2 regions of the Sphingomonas insulae genome follow, and region 2 is predicted to be linked to the other one. Evidence: riboswitches for the same ligand, from Rfam matches in the RefSeq annotation. Region 2 holds a riboswitch; the other holds the start of a gene.
What was found. Region 2 has a riboswitch for cobalamin ahead of GTH33_RS12250 (DUF1852 domain-containing protein). Riboswitches for the same ligand answer to the same signal wherever they lie in the genome.
Positions count from the first base shown of each region.

Region 1: another riboswitch for cobalamin. It lies ahead of GTH33_RS07145 (TonB-dependent receptor plug domain-containing protein); the one in region 2 lies ahead of GTH33_RS12250 (DUF1852 domain-containing protein).

Region 1 covers NZ_CP048422.1:1,161,169-1,171,728, forward strand. The annotation lists gene treF (alpha,alpha-trehalase TreF) at 1-1,498, shown strand, start outside; gene cobU (bifunctional adenosylcobinamide kinase/adenosylcobinamide-phosphate guanylyltransferase) at 1,533-2,048, opposite strand; cobalamin riboswitch at 2,074-2,282, shown strand; gene GTH33_RS07145 (TonB-dependent receptor plug domain-containing protein) at 2,416-4,332, shown strand; gene GTH33_RS07150 (aminotransferase class I/II-fold pyridoxal phosphate-dependent enzyme) at 4,334-5,296, shown strand; gene cobO (cob(I)yrinic acid a,c-diamide adenosyltransferase) at 5,293-5,910, shown strand; gene GTH33_RS07160 (ABC transporter substrate-binding protein) at 5,910-6,713, shown strand; gene GTH33_RS07165 (FecCD family ABC transporter permease) at 6,710-7,672, shown strand; gene GTH33_RS07170 (ABC transporter ATP-binding protein) at 7,669-8,439, shown strand; gene cbiB (adenosylcobinamide-phosphate synthase CbiB) at 8,436-9,347, shown strand; gene GTH33_RS07180 (cobyric acid synthase) at 9,335-10,560, shown strand, end outside.
Region 2 covers NZ_CP048422.1:2,220,874-2,231,433, reverse strand. The annotation lists gene GTH33_RS12270 (glycosyltransferase) at 1-980, opposite strand, end outside; gene GTH33_RS12265 (avidin/streptavidin family protein) at 1,306-1,587, opposite strand; gene GTH33_RS12260 (hypothetical protein) at 1,577-1,849, opposite strand; gene GTH33_RS12255 (family 78 glycoside hydrolase catalytic domain) at 2,164-5,229, shown strand; cobalamin riboswitch at 5,340-5,561, shown strand; gene GTH33_RS12250 (DUF1852 domain-containing protein) at 5,690-6,676, shown strand; gene GTH33_RS12245 (methionine synthase) at 6,706-7,734, shown strand; gene GTH33_RS12240 (serine hydrolase domain-containing protein) at 8,262-9,656, shown strand; gene GTH33_RS12235 (DUF2147 domain-containing protein) at 9,726-10,154, shown strand; gene GTH33_RS12230 (alpha-L-arabinofuranosidase C-terminal domain-containing protein) at 10,213-10,560, shown strand, end outside.

The sequences.
Region 1 (10,560 bases), 1.1 Mb from region 2:
AATGCGTTCCCCCGCGGACATCTATGGTGCCCTGTTCGACGCGGTGCAGCGCGGCCATGTGTTCGCCGACGGCAAGACCTTCGTCGATGCGGTGCCGAAGCGCGACGTCGCTGCGATCCTGCGCGATTACGGGCGCACCCGCCCGCAGGGTGCGGCGCTGAAGGCGTTCGTGCTCGCCAATTTCATCGTGCCGGGCGAGAACGACCGGGGCACCACCGACCTGCGCACCCATGTCCGCACCCTGTGGCCGCAGCTGGTCCGCCAGCCGGTCGCGCCCGTTGCGGGCAGTTCCGCGCTGCCGCTGCCTGCCACGTACGTCGTTCCCGGCGGACGCTTTCGCGAAATCTATTATTGGGACAGCTATTTCACGATGCTGGGGCTGAAGGTCGACGGACAGCAGCCGCTGGTCGAATCGATGCTCGACGATTTCACCAGAATGATCGAACGGTACGGCCATATCCCCAACGGGACGCGCACCTATTACCTGTCGCGATCGCAGCCGCCCTATTTCGCGCTGATGCTCGACCTGTCGGCGAACGTGGACGCGGCGGTGGCATCGCGGCGGCTGCGCGCGCTGCGGACGGAGCACGATTACTGGATGAGGGGCGCGACCTGCGCCACCGCCCGCGCCGCTTGCCAGCGGGTCGTCCGCATGCCCGACGGCAGCCTGCTCAACCGCTATTACGACGATCGCGACACCCCGCGCGACGAATCCTATGCCGAGGACGTGGCGACCGCCGCGCAGGCCGCACCGCGCGCCGCGACCGATACGCAGCGCAACCTGCGCGCGGGTGCGGAAAGCGGCTGGGATTTCAGTTCGCGCTGGCTGCGCGACCCGCAGACGCTGGCGACCATCCACACCGTCGACATCGTGCCGGTCGACCTCAACAGCCTGCTCTACGCGATGGAGCGCGGTATCGCCGATCGCTGCGCTGCCGTGGCCGATAGGGCCTGCGCAACCCGCTATGCCGGGCTGGCGGCGCAGCGCCGGGCGGCGATCGACCGCTATCTGTGGCAGGCGAACGCCGGCCGCTACGCCGATTGGGACCTGTCGACGGGCAAGCCGACCACCAGCGTCAATGCCGCGATGCTCCATCCGCTGTTCGTCGGCATCGCCTCTCCGGCGCAGGCCAAGGCGGTCGCCGCGACGACGCGCAAGGCGTTGCTTGCGGAAGGGGGGCTTCGCACGACGACGCTGCGCACCGGATTGCAGTGGGACGAGCCGAACGGCTGGGCGCCGCTGCAATGGGTCGCGATCGCCGGGCTGGCGGGCAATGGCGAACCGGCACTCGCCAGGGAGATCGCGACGCGCTGGCTCGGCACGGTGCAGGCGGCCTATGCGGACACCGGCAAGATGCTGGAGAAATACAATATCGAACGGCGCACGCCGGGCGGCGGCGGCGAATATCCGGTGCAGGACGGCTTCGGCTGGACCAACGGCGTGACGAGCGCGATCCTGGATCGGTATCCGGCGCTGGGGGGCAAGGCCAGGCCGTAAGGGTGGGCCTCAGGGGGGGCGTTGAAGGCGTCCGTCACCCGCCGGACGGAAACCGCTGCAACGGCAGCACCATGCCCGCCACGACGAAAAAGCTGGCGTCCATCGCCGCTGCGACCTGCTGGTTGAGCCGCCCCGCCGCATCGCGGAACGCCCGGCCCAGCGGGTGGACGGGGACGATGCCCAGCCCGACCTCGTTGGTGACGACGTATACGGGCAGGGGGCAGGCCGCGATGGCGCGGAGCAGCGCCGCGCCCCGCTCGCCAAGGTCGTGCTCGCCCAGCATCACGTTGCTCAGCCACAGCGTCAGGCAATCGACCAGCACGACGCCGTCGGCGCAGGCGGCGATCGCCTCGGGCAGCGCCACCGGGCATTCCACCGTCCGCCACCGCGGCCCGCGGTCGTCGCGATGGCGGGCGATGCGGTCGGTCATCTCGTCGTCGTGCGCCTGTGCGGTCGCCAGATAGTGCAGCGGGCCGTCCTGATCCTCGGCAGCGGCCTGCGCGAGGCGGCTCTTGCCGGAGCGGGCGCCCCCTACGAACATCGTCTTCATCTTGCTTTCGCCTCGCCTCGGCCCTAGGGGCGCCTTCGCGACAGGTTCCCAGAGATGGGATGAAAAGGGAACCCGGAAGCGAGCGCTTTGGTCGCTCGCCATCCGGGGCTGCCCCCGCAACTGTGACCGGCGAGCCTTGCTCCTCCGCGTGCCACTGGATCCTCCACGATCCGGGAAGGCCGGGCCAGGCGACGACCCGGAAGCCAGGAGACCTGCCCGTCGTGGTTGTCCTTCGTGCGGACGGGGTGTTCCTGCGCGATCGAGGTTTTCCTCGCGTGACGACGGTGTTGGGGTCGTGCGCGGCGGAACGGCGATTTCCGTGCAAGCGCCGGCGCGTCCCCGTTGTTGAAACGAGGGGGATACCATCGTGAAGAATTATGCCTGTCTGATCCTGCTGCCGTGCATCGCCGCGGCCGCACCCGCCGTCGCGCAGAGCGCCCAATCCACCAGCGGCCTGACCGAAGCCGCCGATGCCGGCACCGACATCCTCGTCACCGCCAACCGCGAGGCGCGGCCCGCGTCCACCGTCGGCCAGGCGGTGACCGTGCTCGACACCGCGACGATCACGCAGCGCCAGGCGGTGACGGTGTCCGACCTGCTGCGCCAGACGCCCGGCGTCACCGTGACGCGCAACGGCGGTGTCGGCACGTCGACCTCGGTCAACATCCGCGGCGCGGAAAGCGACCAGACCGTCGCGCTGATCGACGGCATCAAGCTGAACGACCCGTCGTCGCCCGGCGGCGGCTTCAACTTCGGCAGCCTGCTGATCGGCAACATCGCGCGCATCGAGGTGCTGCGCGGTGCGCAGTCGGTGCTGTGGGGCAGCCAGGCGATCGGCGGCGTCGTCAACCTCATCACCCGCCAGCCGACCGAGCAGCTGCGTGTCAACGCCCGCGCCGAGGGCGGCTGGCACGAGACGGGGCAGGCGTTCGCCAACGTGTCGGGCAAGAGCGGCCCGGTCTCGGCGAGCTTCGGCGGCGGTTATTACACGACGGACGGCATCTCGGCCTATGCGCCGGGCAAGGAGCGCGACGGCTTCCGCAACTATTCCGCCAACGGCAGCGTCGGCATCGCGCTGGCGCAGAACGTGTCGGTCGACCTGCGCGGCTTCTATGCCAACGGCCGCACCGATATCGACGGTTTCGGACGCGACAGCCGCGAATATGGCGACAGCGAACAGTGGATCGGATACGCCGGCCTCAACGCCGCGCTGTTCGATGGCCGCTTCCGCAACCGGATCGGCTATGCGCATACCGACAGCGACCGCCGCAACACCGACCCCGACGGCACCCCGACCGAGACGTTCCGCGGCATCGGCCGCAACGACCGTCTGGAATATCAGGGGACGGTGGACGTCACCAAGGCGGTCTTCGCGACCTTCGGCGCGGAGCGGGAGGTTTCGCGCTTCTCGACGTCGAGCTACGGCGGTCCGGTGACGCGCGGCCGCGCCCGCATCTTCAGCGTCTACGGCCAGGTCGCGGTGACGCCGATCGCCGGGCTGACCGGCACCGCGGGCGTGCGCCACGACGATCACAACATCTTTGGCGGCGCGACGACGTTTTCGGGCAGCGGCGTCTATTCGCCCAACGGCGGCGCGACCGCGTTCCGCGCGAGCTATTCGGAAGGGTTCAAGGCGCCGACTTTGTACCAGCTGCAGAGCGAATACGGGAACACCGCGCTCGACCCCGAACGCTCGCACGGCTGGGACGCCGGCGTGACGCAAAAGGCGATGGGCGGCGCGGTCGAGGCGAGCGCGACCTATTTCAAGCGCAATTCGTTCGACCTCATCACCTTCGTGTCCTGCACCCGGCCGCTGACCGGCATCTGCACCGGCAAGCCCAACGGCACCTACGACAACATCGCACGCGCGCGGGCGCAGGGTGTCGAACTGTCGCTGCTGCTGCGCCCGGTAGAGGCGCTGACGTTCAGCGCCGCCTACACCTATCTGGATGCCAAGAACCGGTCGACCGGCACCGCCAATTTCGGTCGCGACCTTGCCCGCCGGCCCGACAACAGCATGACGGTGAACGCCGATTACCGCTGGCCGTTCGGCCTCACCACCGGTGCGACGATCACCGCGATCGGCGACAGCTTCGACAATGCGTCCAATGCGCGCCGGCTCGATGGGTACGTCGTCACCGACGTGCGCGCCTCGTTCCCGATCGGTGATCATTTCGAGGTGTATGGTCGCGTCGAGAACGTCTTCGACGAACGCTACCAGACGATCTACCAATATGGTCAGCCCGGTCGCGGCGCGTTCGGCGGCATCCGCCTGACCTATTGACGTGATCGACGCCCGCGTCCTCGCCACCTTCTGCGCCCATGGCGGGCGGATGGCGGCGGCGCGCGCGGCGTTCGGCGGCGGCGACTGGATCGACCTGTCGACGGGCATTGCGCCGTGGGGCTGGCCGGTCGATGACCTGCCGCTCGGGCTGGACCACCTGCCGGAGCCGGACGCGATCACCGCGCTGGAAGCCGCCGCGGCCGGTGCGTTCGGGGTGACCGATCCCGCCGGTGTCGTCGCGGTGCCGGGAACCGACCTCGCCATGCGGCTGCTCGCCACGATGCTGCCGGCGGATCGTGCCGCGGTCCTGCAACCGGGCTATGCCGGTCACCGCGCCGCATGGCCGGACGCGCAACCGGTCGCCGCGCTGCCGGCGCCCGACGCCGACCTGTTCGTCCTTGCCAGCCCGGCCAATCCCGATGGTCGCGTCACCGACCCCGTCACCCTGCGCGCGCTGGCGGCGCGGATGACCGTCGTGGTCGACGAAGCCTATGCCGATCCCGATCCCGGCCTGTGTCCGCAGGCATCGGATCGACTGATCGTGCTGCGATCGTTCGGCAAATTCTACGGCCTGCCCGGCCTGCGCCTCGGCTTCGTCGTCGCCGGGCCGGCCATCGCCCGGCGCCTGCGGGCGATGATCGGCGACTGGCCGGTGTCCGGTCCGGCGGTCGCGATCGGCACGCTTGCCTATGCGGATGCCGACTGGCGCCGGGCGCAACGGGCACGGATCGTCGAGACGGGCGGGATGCTGGACACGGTGCTGACCGCGGCTGGCATCGCCATCGTCGGCACGGCACCGCTGTTCCGGCTGGTGGCCTGCCGCAGCGCCCTGTTCGAGACGCTTGCGCGCCACGCCATCCTGACCCGCCCGTTCGCTGACCGGCCCGATCGCCTTCGTATCGGCCTGCCGCGCGGCAGCGCCGCCATCACTCGTCTTGCCACCGCCCTGGAGGTCCCCCGATGACCGAAGCCGACGATACCGGCGATTACGCCCGCCACAACGCCCGCATGGCCCGCGTCGCCGCGGCGCGCGAGAAGATGCAGGCGCGCCGTACGCTGGAGCGCGGCCTGCTGATCGTCCACACCGGCAACGGCAAGGGCAAATCCTCCTCCGCCTTCGGCATGGCGATCCGCAGCATCGGCTGGGGCCTGAAGGTCGCGATCCTGCAATACGTCAAGGGCAAGTGGGAGACGGGCGAGCGCAACTTTTTCGAAGCGCATCCCGACCTCGCCACGTTCGAGGTGATGGGCGAGGGGTTCACCTGGGACACGCAGGACCGCGCGCTCGATATCACCGCGGCGCGCGCGGCCTGGGAGCGATCGAAGCAGATGATCCTCGACCCCACGATCGACTTCGTCATCCTCGACGAACTCAACATCGTGCTGCGCGACGACACGCTGCCGATCGCCGAGATCGTCGCGTTCCTGAAGGAGCGCCCGCTCACCAAGCACATCTGCATCACCGGCCGCACCGCCAAGCCGGAACTGCTGGAGATCGCCGACCTCATCACCGATTTCACCGAGGTACGGCATCCCTACAAGGCCGGGTTCAAGGCGCAGCGCGGGGTGGAATATTGATGCGACGGCTGATCGCCCTCGCAGCCTTGCCGCTGCTCTCGGCGGCGCCGGTCCGCGCACCCCGCATCGTATCGATCAACCCGTGCATCGATGCGGTGCTCATGCACGTCGCCGATCCGTCCCAGATCGTCGGCATCAGCCATTATTCGCAGGATCCGCGGGCGACGTCGATCCCGCTGGCGCAGGCGATGCAATTCACCGCGACCTCCGGCACCGCCGAGGAAGTGGTGGCGCTCGCCCCCGACGTGGTGATGAGCGGACCGCACGTCGCCCCCGCGACGATCGCCGCGCTGAAGCGGATGCGGATCAGGCTGGTGCAATATCCTGTGCCGGATTCGGTCACCGAGAGCGAGGAGCAGGTGCGCGACATCGCCCGCATCGCGGGGCATGCCCCGCGGGGACAAGCCCTGGCGCGGCGGATCGCGTCCGCGGCACGGCCCATGACGGAGACGCAAGTCCCTGCGCTGATCTGGCAATCGGGCGGGCTGGTGCCGGGGGCGGGCACGCTGCCCGACGAACTGCTGTCGCGCGCCGGTTTCCGCAACATGAGCGCGGTCTATGGCCTGAAGAAATGGGACGTGCTGCCGCTGGAATATCTCATCGCCCGGCCGCCGCGCGTGCTGCTGTCGGTCGGTGCGGCGGAGGTGGGCGAGGATCGGCTGACCGCGCACCCCGCGGTTCGCCGTCTGGCGCAGCGGATCGCGATCGCGCCCTATCCGTCGCGGCTGATGAACTGCGGCGGGCCGACGATCGTCGCGGCGATGGCGCGCCTGCGCCGGATACGGAAGGGGATGGGGGCATGACGCGGCTCAACATCGGTTTGCTGGCCGCCCTGCTGGTCGCCGCCGCACTGTCGGTGGCAGCGGGCAAGGTGTGGGTACCGTGGGATGCGTGGACCGCCGCCGACCCCCGATCGATCATCATCGTCGAACTGCGCCTGCCGCGCACGATATTGGCGCTGCTGGTCGGTGCGGCGCTGGGGCTGTCGGGTGCGGTGATGCAGGGCTATCTGCGCAATCCGCTCGCCGATCCCGGCCTGTTCGGCGTGTCGTCGGGCGCGGCGTTGGGTGCGGTGCTGTCCCTCTATTTCGGCTATGCGGCGCAGGCGTGGCTGCTGCCCGGTTTCGCGCTTGCCGGTGCGGGCGCGACGATGGCGCTGCTCGCGCTGATCGCCGGCCGGTCGGGCAGCCTGATCCTGTTCACGCTGGCGGGCATGATCCTGACGAGCATCGCCGGGTCGCTGACCGCGCTGGCGATCAGCCTCGCGCCGACGCCGTTCGTCTCGTCGCAGATCGTCACCTGGCTGATGGGTGCGCTGACCGACCGCAGCTGGGACGACGTGACGATCGCGCTACCGCTGATCGTCGTCGGCGCCGCCGTGCTGGCGATGACCGCACGGTCGCTCGACGCGCTGACGCTGGGCGAACAGGCGGCGCGGTCGATCGGCGTCGATCCCGCACGGTTGCAGGGGCTGGTGATCGCCGGTGTCGCGCTGACCGTCGGCGCGGCGGTGGCGTCTGCCGGGGTGATCGGCTTCGTCGGGCTGATGGTGCCGCACCTCGTCCGCCCGCTCGCCGGCAATCGCCCCTCGGCGATCCTGCTGCCATCGGCATTGGGCGGTGCGCTGCTGCTGACGCTCGCCGATTGCCTCGTCCGGCTGTTGCCGACGGTCAGCGAATTGCGGCTGGGCATCGCCATGTCGATGCTCGGCGGGCCGTTCTTCCTCTACCTGCTGATCGCGATGCGCCGGAGGCTCGCATGACCCTGCTGACCGCCGAAGGCATCGGCCTGTCGATCGGCGGCAACCGCATCCTCGATGCGGTCGACGTCGCATTCCGCCGTGGCCGGGTCACCGCGTTGCTCGGCCCCAATGGCGCGGGCAAGAGCAGCCTGCTGGCGTGCCTCGCTGCGCTGCGTGTTCCGAACGAGGGCGCGGCACGGCTGGATGGTGCCGACGTCGCCGGCCTCGACCGCCGCGAACGCGGGCGGCGGATCGGTTTCCTGCCGCAGGCCGCCGACGTGCATTGGGACGTCGACGTCGCCACGCTGGTCGCCCTCGGCCGTCTGCCGCATCAGGGCCGCTGGGGCGCGACCGCGGCCGATCGTGCCGCGGTCGAGCGCGCGCTCGCCGCCACCGACATGGACGGCCTGCGCACCCGCGGCGTCGAGCGACTGTCGGGCGGCGAGCGGGGGCGGGCGTTGCTGGCCAGGGTGCTGGCGGGCGAACCCGAATGGCTGCTGGCGGACGAACCGCTCGCCAGCCTCGACCCCGCGCACCAGCTCGACGTGCTGGCACGGCTGCGCGGTGTCGCCGATGCTGGCAGCGGCGTGGTGCTGGTGCTGCACGACCTGCACCTCGCCGCGCGGATCGCCGACGATGCGGTGCTGATGCGCGGCGGCCGGGTGATCGCCGCCGGTCCCGCCGACGACGTGTTGACCGCGCCGCTGATCGCGCAGGCCTATGGCGTCGACGTCGAGATCGGGGTCACGCCCGGCGGCCAGCGGTTCATCCTGCCGATCGCGCGGTGACCCATGCGGCGCTTCTGCTCGCGGCGCTGATCGTGGAGGCGGCGCTGGGCTATCGGCGCCGATGGCCACATCCGGTGCAGGCGGCGGGTGCGTGGATCGCCGCATTCGAACGGCGTTGCAATCGAGGCGATCCCGCGACGCAGCGGCTGGCGGGCGTCGCACTGCTGGTGTCGCTGGTCGCGCTCGGCGCGGCGGCGGGCTGGATCCTCGGGCGTCTGGCGGGGAAGGGCTGGGGCCTGATCGTCGTCGTGCTGGTTGCCTCCACCGGCCTTGCGCAGCGCAGCCTGCACGATCACGTCGCCGCCGTGCTAGCCCCGCTCGTCGCCGGTGATCTCCCCGCAGCGCGTCGTGCCGTCGCGATGATCGTCGGCCGCGACACCGCCACGCTGGACGAGGCGGGGATCGCCACCGCAGCGATCGAAAGCCTTGCCGAAAGCTTCTGCGACGGGGTCGTCGCCCCCGCCTTCTGGTTTCTCATCGCCGGTCTGCCCGGCCTGTTCGCGGCAAAGGCGATCAACACCGCCGATTCGATGGTCGGCCATCGTACGCCCCGCCTGATCCGGTTCGGCTGGGCCTGCGCCCGTGCCGATGACGGCATCAACTGGCTGCCGGCGCGCCTGTCGGGCGTGTTGATCTGCCTCGCCGGCGGGGGCGGGTGGCGGACGATGCTGCGCGATGCCCGCCGCCACGCCTCGCCCAACGGCGGCTGGCCGGAGGCGGCGATGGCGGGTGCGCTCGACCGCCGGCTGGGTGGGCCGGTCACCTACGACGGCGAAGCGGCGATGCGGGCGACGCTGGGCAGCGGCGGCGCGCCCGATGCCGCCGACCTGCGCCGTGCACTGCACCTCTATCGCATCGCCTGTCTCGGGCTATGGATCGCTACGGGGGTCGTCGCATGGGCGCTGTGATGCTGCAGGGGACCGGATCGGACGTCGGCAAGTCGGTGCTGGTCGCCGGCCTGTGCCGCGCGCTGTCCAACCGCGGCCTTACCGTCCGCCCGTTCAAGCCGCAGAACATGTCGAACAACGCCGCGGTGAGCGCCGATGGCGGCGAGATCGGCCGGGCGCAGGCGTTGCAGGCGATCGCCGCCCGCATCGCGCCGACCACCGACATGAACCCGGTGCTGCTGAAGCCGCAGAGCGACCGCACCGCGCAACTCGTCGTCAACGGCAGGGTGCGCGGGCTGATGGGGCCGGGCGACTATCGCCGCCGCAAGACCGACCTGCTGGACGAGGTCCTCGCCGCCTATCGCCGCCTGTGCGCGCAGGCGGACATCGTCGTGGTGGAGGGTGCGGGATCGCCGGCCGAGATCAACCTGCGTGGCGGTGACATCGCCAACATGGGCTTTGCCCGGGCGGCGGGGGTGCCGGTGGTGCTGGTCGGCGACATCGATCGCGGCGGCGTCATCGCATCGCTGGTCGGCACGCGCGCGGTGATCGATCCCGATGATGCGGCGATGATCCACGGCTTCATCGTCAACAAATTCCGCGGCGACCTGTCGCTGTTCGACGATGGCCTGACGGCGATCGCGGACCGCACCGGCTGGCGCAGCGTCGGCGTGGTGCCGTGGCTGGCCGATGCCGCGCGCCTGCCGGCCGAGGATGCGGTGGCGCTGGGGCGTGATGGGACGCGCGGCGGGGGTGCGCTGGTCGCGGTGCCGATGCTCTCGCGGATCGCCAATTTCGACGACATGGACGCGCTGGCGCACGAACCCGGCATCCGGCTGGCGATGATCCCGCCCGGCCAGCCGATCCCGGGCGAGGCCGCCTGGGTGATATTGCCCGGTACCAAGGCGACGATCCCCGACCTCGGCTTCCTGCGCGCGCAGGGCTGGGACGTCGACATCGCCGCGCACGTCCGTCGCGGCGGACGCGTGCTCGGCATCTGCGGCGGGTACCAGATGCTCGGCCGCACCGTGTCCGATCCTGCGGGTATCGAGGGAGCGGCGGGGACGGTCGCCGGCCTCGGCCTGTTGCCGGTCGACACCGTGATCGCCGCCGACAAGCGCACGCGCGCGGTGACCGGCACCTTCGCCTCCTCGGACACGGGCTTTGCCGGGTACGAGATCCACGCCGGCGTCACCCGCGTCGATCTCGGCACGCCGCCGCTGTTGCGGATGGA
Region 2 (10,560 bases):
AGGTCGCCGATCGCCTGGGTCAACGCGGCCACTCCGCCCACCGGCACGATCGCCCCCGCCCCCGGCGTCGCGGCGAGCAGCCGGGTCGCGGGCGTGCAGTCCGTGGCGACGACCGGCCGCCCCGCGGCCAGCGCCTCGACCAGCACCGCGGGAAACCCCTCAAAATCGGACGGCAGCACGAACAGGCGCGCCCTGTCCAGCCACGGCCGGGTATCCGCGACATAGCCCGGAAAGGTCACGCGATCCGCCACGCCCGTTCGCGCCGCCAGCTCGCGCAATGCCGATGCTTCCGGCCCGTCGCCGACGATCACCAGACGTGCGGTGCGGTGCGGCAGGGCGGCAAAGGCCGCGATCAGCTGCGCAAACCCCTTCTCCGGTACCAGCCGCCCGGCCGCCATGACGATCGGGGTTGCATCCGCCGGGATCGGAGTCGGTGGTGGCACCGCATCTGCCAGTGCCGGCAACGCGATCGTCGTCGCGATCGGTCGAGCGAGGATGCGATCCGACTGACGGCGCGGATCGTCGGATAACGTCGCGACGGCATCGACATCGCGCAACAGCCATCGCATCCGCCGTTCGAACCCCCATTGCCGCACCCGCCCCCGCTGCGGCTTGTCGAGCGCGGCGCTGACCTGTGCGATGACGGCCATGCCCGACCCGGCAAAGGCCGGGGCGACCGGCCAGTGGTAGTTACCCGGTATGAAGACGACCGTACGAGGATCGCCGCCGGCGAACCTCCGCGCGGCCTTGCCCAGTCGCGTGCGCGATCCTCGCCCACGACGGATGCGCGGATCGGCCACCACGATCCTGACATGCTCGCCAGCCATCGCGCGCAGCGCACCGTCATCCGATCCTGCAAAGACCGTGACCTGCACGCCCAGCCTTGCCCACACCTCCGCGAGCCGCAGGGCGACCCGTTCCGTGCCCCCCAATGCGAAATCCTGCAGGACGACCAAAATATGGAATGTATCTGGCGACATCGCCCTGCAACTAGCCGCGTCGCGGCGGCTGCGCCATCGCCGACGGGATCACGCACTGGCGCGAGGATGCCGATCCCGCGCGGAAAGCGATCGATGCCAACGCAGGCGCGGTAGCAGGCCGAATTGGCAAGGGCGGGCGGGATATGGTCCCGCACTCTCCTCTCGAATGGCCGCTAAGACCAGATCATTGCAGCGTGAACGTATCCGCGCCCGCGTTGACCGCAGTCCAGAATTGCGTCGGATCGCCAGGGTTGGCGGTCTGCGTCACCATATACCACAAGGTTTCGATGACGAACCCGGAGCCGTTGCGGACGTATTCGCCGGTCTAGCTCGTGATCGCGGGCGGGTTCGTCGGCCATAGGACGGACCACGCGATGGTATAACCCTTGTAATATCCGGTGATCGCGCCCGAGATCGTGCCGCCGCCACCGCTTACCTTGCTCGTGTACGTTCCCGACAGCATACCATTCGCGCCAAAGGTGAATGTCGCGGTCGAGCCAAGTTCGTTCACCCACGTATTACCGCTGTCGAGTAGCGGCGATGCGGCCGGGTCAGCGTCTTCATGTCCGCCGGCAAGAGTAAGGGCAAGCGCCTTTTCATGCTGCATGTCGGTTTCCTGTCTTTTCGATGGAACGAGCCCGATCTATTGCAGCCACGGCAAGCGGAACAGCGACATCACTTCCATAATGAAAGTAACGGCAGTCGCCCATCATGCCCGGATACGAAAGCGCCCTGCGAAGCGTCGCCGGCTTATGCAAACCGCGACTGACTGGCGCGGCTTTGATGCCGGGCGCGTCGTCGATGCCGAACTCCAACCCGATCGTTACTCCCGCCACCGCCGTGCATTGGTCGAGGGATGGCGCGGACATGCCGATTACTCGTGCGCAGGCAGCAAGGGGCAAGCGACCAGTCCGAATTGCGCTGCGAGATGTGCAAGCACTTGGGACACATCGTCAGTTCTGACATCCCGGCATGGGCGGATGCGATCGGATGATGTCGCCATACACGACTGGAGACGACGTGACGTCTATCCGACGGAAACACCGGTCCGATTCGGATGGATATCCCCCATAATCCCGTCCATGCTGTCCGTCAGGGATCCAAGACGGGTCTTCGGCTGGCCGCGACCGTCCTGGTAAAGCCGGTCATAGCGTCGGCTAAGGACGCGCGAGGAGAAAGAACGATGCCGTCGATCGATCGTCGCGCCCTGATGACGGGGATCGGTGCCGGCACCGCGCTCCTGACATCGTCGGCGGACGCGGCGGATGCGGGGTCTCTGCGTGTATCCGACCTCAGGACCGCGGGGCTGCGCGATCCGTTGGCGGTGGGCGATGCACGACCGATGCTGGCATGGCGGATCACGGGACCCGACACGACGATGCAGGCGGCGTTCCAGATAAGGGTCGCCGGCGATCGCGCGCGACTGATCGCTGGCGACGCGGATCTGTGGGACAGCGGACGCGTGGTCGATACGACATCGACCGGGGTGCGATATGCCGGACGTCCGCTCGGGCCGCGACAGCGCTGCTGGTGGCAGGTGCGCGTGTGGGACGCGACCGGCGCCGTATCGTCGTGGAGCGCGCCGGCAAGCTGGGGAATGGCACTGGCCGACGGCGACTGGCGGGGCGAGTGGCTGGCGGTGGAAAGCGCGGACGAGCGCGACGACCGCCTCGTCCCGCCCCGCTGGAGCCGGACCGACCTTCCCGACGACAAGGGTCCCGCACGCTTCCGTCTGCGCTTCGCCAGCGACGCCGGCGACGGACCGTTCACGATCGACACGCGCAGCCGGCTCGTCGGCCTGTCCCTCGATGGCCGCCCGGTGGCGGTGCCGGTCTGGCACAAGGACGCCTATGGCCCGCCCCCCGCTGCCCGCTTCGTGCTGCCGCTGACGAAAGGCGAGCATGTCCTGATCGCAGAGGTCGCGCCACGGAGGGACGGCGACACCGTGTCGGCCACGCTTGCCGCGCAACTGCGTTCGCCTCATGCCGGTGGCGGCGCCCGGCGCATCGTCGAGGGGTGGGAGGCGGCCACCCCCTACGGCGCTTGGCGTCCGGCGGCGCTGGATGCTCGGCAGGACCACTTCGCCTGGCCTCCGACCCCGGCCCGGTTGTTGCGGCGGCGGTTCGATCTGGCGGCCGTGCCACGGACCGCGCGGCTGCACATCGCGGCGCTGGGCGGCTATCGCATCTTGATCAATGGCCGGCGCGTCGGCGACGACGAACTGCAATCGGAACCCGCCGAATATCGCCGCCGCATACCCTGTCGCACCTACGACGTCGCCGGTCTGCTGCGAACAGGCGAGAATGTCGTCGCGGTCATGGTCGGCGACGGCTTCTATGCCAGCTATCAGGCACCCGATGGCCGCTATGCCTATGGCCCGGCCCCGCGCCGGTTCCGGCTGATGATCGAGGATGGTGCAGGGACGCCGTTCGTGCTCGGCGACGATCGCTGGCGGCATCACGAAGCGCCGATCACGCTGTCGGAGATATACGCCGGCGAGGATCACGACCGGCGCCGCTGGCCGGCGGGCTGGAATGCGCCCGGCTTCGACGATCGCGGCTGGGACGCCGCATGGCCCGCGCCGCCGCCGCCGGCCACCCCCTCCCCTCCACTCGGACCGCCGATCCGGGTCAGCCGCACCATCCGCCCGGCCGCGATCCGCCGGATCGGCGCCAACGCGCATATCGTCGATTTCGGCCAGAACTTCGCCGGCCGCGTGCGCCTGTCGGTGCGGGGGAACCGCGGCGATACGGTCGTGGTCACCCATGCCGAGATCCTCGATCGCGACGGCGCCCTCGACCGCCGCAACCTGCGCGTCGCCCGGGCGCAGGATCGCTACACACTGGCGGGCGGCGGTACCGAGGTGCTGGAGCCGGTCTTCACGTTCCAAGGCTTCCGCTATGCGCAGGTGGACGGCATCGCTGACCTGCCCCCGGACCAGGTGACGGGGCTGGTCGTGTCGAGCGACCTCGACGAGATCGGGACCTTCACCGTCGCGCAACCGCTGGTCCAGAAACTGTGGCTCAACACGCTGTGGAGCCAGCGATCGAACTTCCGCGGCAACCCGACCGATTGTCCGCAACGCGACGAGCGGCTGGGCTGGACCGGCGATGCGCAGGTGTTCTGGGACACCGCAGCGTTCAACATGGATGTCGGTGGCTTCACCCGGTCGTTCACGCGGATGCTGCGCGACGATCAGGCGGCGAACGGCGCCTATCCGATGTGGTCGCCCTCGCCCCGGGGACTGGGATGGGGCAGCGACACGGCGACGCCCGGCTGGGCCGATGCCGGGGTCATGCTGCCCTATGTCGCCTGTCTGCACACCGGGGATCGTTCGGTGGTGGACGACAATTGGGCCGCGATGGCCGCCTATTGCGACGGCATTCTCGGCATGAATCCGGACGGTCTGTGGCGCCACGGGCGTGGTGCCGATCTGGGCGACTGGCTGGCGCTCGACGCCAGATGGCCGGGCGACGAGACGACGCCCAAGCCGCTGATCGCCAGCGCGATGCTGGCGCGATCGCTGGACCAGATGGCGACGATGGCGGCATGGATCGGGCGGGCGGACACCCGGCATTGGCAGGCGAAGGCGGCCCGGACCCGGGCGGCCTTCGCGCAGGCGTTCGTCGCGGCGGACGGCGCGGTCGGTAACGGCAGCCACACGGGCTATATCCTCGCGCTGCGTCTCCGCCTCGTCCCCGATGTGCTGCGGGCACGCGCGGGGCAACGGCTGGCCCGGGAGGTCGACCGGCGCGGGCGGTTGCTCACCACCGGCTTCCTCGGCACCCCACTCGGGCTCGACGCGCTGGCCGATGCCGGCCACGATCGGCTGGCCTTCGACCTGCTGCTGCGCACCGATTATCCGTCCTGGGGCTATATGGCCCGACAGGCGGCTACGACGATCTGGGAACGCTGGAATGGCGATACCGGCGATGTGTCGATGAACTCGTTCAACCATTACGCGCTGGGGGCGGTGTGCTCGTTCCTCTACCGCCGGATCGGCGGCGTCGAGCCGGTCGAACCCGGCTTCCGGCGGTTCCGGGTGGCCCCGCTCTTCGATCCCCGTTTCGCATCGGCCGGGGTGTCGCTCGACAGCGCCTCGGGACGGATCGAAACGGCGTGGCGCAGGACCGGCGGGCAGGTGACGCTCGACCTCGCGGTCCCCGCCAACACCCTTGCGCAGGTTGTGCTGCCGGGCATCGATCGAACCTGCCGACCGGGACGCCATCGTCTGGTGGTTCGAGCGTGACGGCCGCCCCCAGCGCCAGGAATGCGCTGCCCACGTCGATGCGCGACGTCCGCCAGCATCACATATAAAGAAATCTTTATATCATGATTGACAGGTCGGTGCCGGTGGTGTTGAAGACGCGTGTCGAGGTTCCCCGCCTCAGGCGTGACGGTGGGGCTAAGACGGGAAGCCGGTGACGTCCTTCGGGGCGAATTCCGGCGCTGCCCCCGCAACTGTAAGCGGCGAGCAGTGGGCCCATTTCGTGTCACTGAGCCTTCGCAAGGGGCTTGGGAAGGCCGGGACCACCGCATTGACCCGTGAGCCAGGAGACCTGCCTGCGACGCCATAACGTTCCTCGGACGGGGGTTCCTCCGGTGGATCGCGCTTGACGCAATCCCGGTGGCGCGCCTTTGCCGTCGGGCGTGGTCGTGGCTTGCGCGCTCTTCCGTCGGCTCATCCGTCTGCACAGCGCAGGTGAGACATGACGGATACCGGGATCACGTTCACGATCGGCAGCATCCCGTTCGATGAGGATTATCGTCCCGCCGAAAACACGCGCACGACCACCAACTTCGCCAATCTCGCCCGCGGCGACAGCCGGCAGGAGAATTTGCGCAACACGCTGCGGATGATCGACAACCGGTTCAATTCGCTGGCGCATTGGGACAATCCGGCGGGCGATCGCTATGCGGTCGAACTCACGATCCTGTCGGTCGCGCTGCGTATCGACGCCGTCGCCGCGGGCGATGCGTTTCCGCTGATCGAAATCCTTCAGACCACGATCCTCGACACGGGCACCGGCGGGCGTATCGACGGCATCGTCGGCAACAACTTCTCCTCCTATGTCCGCGACTACGATTTCAGCGTCGTGTTGCCCGACCACCTGCGGCGGCATCCCGGCGGCGATCCGCCCGCCGGCTTCGGCGATCTGCACGGCAAGCTGTTCAGGCACTTCCTGCATTCGGCCGCGTATCGCGAACGGTTCGCCAAGCCGCCGGTCATCTGCCTCAGCGTGTCCAGCAGCCGCACCTATCATCGCACCACGAACGTGCACCCCATCCTGGGCGTGGAATATCGCAACGACGATGTCTCGGCGACCGATGCCTATTTCGCCAAGATGGGCATGACGGTGCGCTACTTCATGCCGCGCCATGCCGTCGCGCCGCTCGCCTTCTACCATATCGGCGACCTGATCGGCGATTATACCGCGCTGGAGCTCGCCGGCACGATCAGCACGATGGAGACATTCCAGAAGATCTACCGGCCCGAGATCTACAATGCCAATTCGGTCGCGGCCGCGCGGTATCGCCCCAGCCTCGACTATCAGGACTATTCACTGACCCGCATCGTCTACGATCGGGAGGAGCGCAGCCGGCTGGCGACCGAGCAGGGCCGCTTCGCCGAAGAGCATTTCATCCGGCCCCATCGCGCGGTGCTCCAGCAATGGTCGGCGACCTGCGCACTCTGATGTCCCACGATCCACGAGGTATTTCCGACATGACGACCCTGTTGCCGACCACGACCGCGGGCAGCCTGCCCAAGCCCGCCTGGCTCGCGGAGCCGGGGACGCTCTGGTCGCCATGGAAGCTGGAGGGCGAGGCGCTGATTGCGGGCAAGCGCGATGCGCTGCGCCTCGCGGTGGACGATCAGCGCCGGGCCGGGATCGACATCGTCGGCGATGGTGAGCAGACGCGCCAGCATTTCGTGACGACCTTCGTCGAACATCTGGATGGCGTCGATTTCGCGAAGCGCGAAACCGTGCGCATCCGCAACCGCTACGATGCAAGCGTGCCGACGGTCGTGGGCGCCGTGTCGCGGCCGAAATCCGTGTTCGTCGACGACGCACGGTATCTGCGCTCGCAGACCGACGGACCGATCAAATGGACGTTGCCTGGCCCGATGACGATGATCGACACGCTGTACGACGCGCATTATCGCAGCCGCGAAAAGCTGGCGTGGGAATTCGCGCTCATCCTCAATCAGGAAGCGCGCGAGCTGGAAGCGGCGGGGGTCGATATCGTCCAGTTCGACGAGCCGGCGTTCAACGTCTTCTTCGACGAGGCGAACGACTGGGGCATCGCAACGCTGGAACGGGCGGCGCAGGGGCTGACGGCCGAGACCGCGGTGCACATCTGCTACGGCTATGGCATCAAGGCCAATACCGATTGGAAGAAGACGCTCGGCCAGGAATGGCGACAATATGAGCAGACCTTCCCCAATCTGCAGCGATCGACGATCGATATCCTCTCGCTCGAGTGCCAGAATTCGCGCGTACCGATGGACCTGATCGAACTGGTTCGCGGCAAGAAGGTGATGGTGGGCGCGATCGATGTGGCGACCGACATCGTCGAAACGCCGCAACAGGTCGCCGACACGCTCCGCAAGGCGCTGGAGTTCGTCGATGCGGACAAGCTCTATCCCGCCACCAACTGCGGCATGGCACCGCTGGCGCGCGATATCGCACACGGCAAGTTGAAGGCGCTGGGCGCAGGCGCTGCAATCGTGCGGGCGGAGCTTTCGAGCTGAACGGAGGTGGACGGCGCGCCCCACCGGGCGTCTGTCGAACCCCGTCGTCGATCCGCGCAACCCGCCAACCGGCATGTCCTCGCGCCCGTGTCCGGGGATCGCAGTACCATGCGTCCATCGCCACATAAGCCAGCGTGGCGCCGGGCGTAGCCGCCTAGTCGAAGATCGCGGCCGGCACGGATCCCCGACGTCGAGGCGGGACGCCGTCGGGCGCGGCAAGCTGGCGCTCGGTTGCCCTACAGTTTCGGTGCAGGCCACCCCAGCCGGCTTGGACAGGACATCAGCCTGACAGCTAGCCGTCAGGTCTTACAAATCATTCGTAAAAACGGCGTTCGACATCCCGCCATCGCTGGTCGCCGCCGGTCAATGACAGGGCATAAAGCCGATGTTTGGATCAACCCGCCACCGAGCGCCTGCCTGACCGCAAGGGATTGACTCAATATTACTCCTACAATTACTAGCAGTGAAGAAACGGGGTGTGCCGGTGCAGCCGACCTGCCCACCGTTCGCTGAACGAGGGGATTTCGATGCAATCGGCTGCCGTTTGGATGCTCGCTCTGCTGTTGCTGCCCACCGGCACCGTGACCGCGCAGACGGCGCAAAAGCCCCCGATAGCCCGCACCGACAGGGTGGCCCCCTCCCCGGCCGTCGCCATAGCCGTACCCTCCGCCCCCTCCGCGCTGCCCGCGACGCAGGCGCTGTTCGATGGCTATGTTCGTGCCAACAAGATGCCGGGTATCGTCGCCGCGATCGGTTCGGGCGACCTGCCGGTGACGTACCCGGCCGCGGGCCGGATCGCGGACGAGGCGACTGCGCCGGCCGCGGGACCGGATTCGCTGTGGCGCATCTATTCGATGACCAAGCCGATCACCGGCATCGCGGCGATGATCCTCATCCAGGACGGCAAGCTGCGCCTCGACCAGCCGATCAGCGATATCTTCCCTGCATTCGCCCGCATGCGCGTGCTCACCAGCCCGGACACCAGCCTCGATTCGGTGCCTGCGAAGACGCCGATCACGGTGCGCCACCTGCTCACCCACACCGCCGGCCTCGGCTATAACGTCGTGTCCAGGGGGCCGCTGCTGCAGCAATACGAGCAGAAGGGTATCCTGCCCGGCACCTATAACAGCGATGTCGAGGAGGTGGTGAGGCCGACACGCCCCACGTCGTTGTCCGCCTTCGCCGACCGCGTGGCGACACTGCCACTGATCGCGGAACCGGGCACGCAATGGAGCTATTCGATCGGTCTCGACGTGCTCGCGGCGGTGATCGAGAAGGCGAGCGGAATGCCCTTCGAGCAATTCGTCCAGACCCGGTTGTTCGATCCGCTGAAGATGACGTCCAGCTACTGGACGGTGCCGGCCGCACAGGCCGGACGGCTGTCGACCAGCTACAATTTCGACGGCGACGTGCGCGAACCGATGGATCCCGGCGCAACGTCGGTCTGGCTGCAACCACCCAGCTTCCCCTATGGCGGCGCGGGGCTCGTGACGTCGGCGCACGATTACGACCGGTTCCTGCATATGCTCGCCGACGAGGGCACGTTGGACGGCGCTCGCGTATTGACGCCCGCGACCGTGCGGCTGGCGATGTCGAACCTGCTGCCGGCGGGCGTACCCTTTGGCGCCGTCACGCCCTCCGTCGACGGCAAGCCCGGCGTTCCCGAAGCGGGCTTCGGCGCAGGCGGTGCGATCAGTCTGATCGATGGCCCCGGCGGTTTTCCGGCGAAGGGTACCTACGGCTGGCCCGGCGCGGCGGGTACGTTCGCGTTCGTCGACCCGGTTCGGAAACTGCGGGTCACCGTGATGGTCAATTACTTCCCCGGGGGGAAATACCCGCTGCGTCCCGATATCGACCGGTCGCTCCAGCAGGATCTGGCGTCCCTGCGCCCGGCATCCCCCGCACCTCCGGCACCCCGTTGATCTACCGGCGCGCGAAAAGCGACGGCACCCCGCCACATTATGAAGCCCTGTAGGGAGATTGATCGCGACATGAAGACCATCAAAATACCGACGCTCGCCGGTCTGGCGGCAGCGATGCTCGCCCCGACGCCCGCCATCGCCGCGACGCCGATCGTCGGACGCTGGCTGACCGAGGGGAAGACCGCGATCGTCACCGTCGCCCCATGTGGAGCGACCCTGTGCGGGCGGATCACGACCTTGATGAAGCGCCCTGAATCGGGGCCGCCGGTGGATGCGAAGAATGTTGATCCCGCGTTGCGCGGACGACCGCTTCAGGGTCTGCCGATACTGACCGAATTCAGCGATGCCGGCGATACGTGGCGCGGCAGGATCTACGATCCGCAAACCGGCAAGACGTACAAGTCGGTCGTCTCGCGCGACGCGGACGGGACGTTGAAGGTGCAGGGATGCATCGCCTTCCTCTGCCAGACACAGACGTGGACGGCAGTCAGGAATTGACGATCCCGCCGCGAACGAACGCTTCTGAAACCGCCATGCTGACCATGGGAGACCGATCGTGACACTTCGGACGCCGAACCTCACCCGGCGTGACTTCGCTGCCGGCGGCGCGCTCACGCTGGCGATGGCCGCTCGTCCGGCGGCGGCGCTCGACATGGCGGTGCCGGCCGGGCTCGACGCCGTGGTGACGATCGATCCGACGCGCAAGACGCGCTTCAACCGGATGATCTTCGGACAGTTCCTCGAACATTTCCACCGCCAGGTCTACGGTGGCGCGTTCGAGCCGGGTTCGCCCTTGTCCGACCGCGCCGGCTTCCGTCTCGATGTCGTGCAGGCGTTGCGCGAATTGCGCATCCCGATCGTGCGCTGGCCTGGCGGCTGCTTCGTCTCGGCCTATCACTGGATG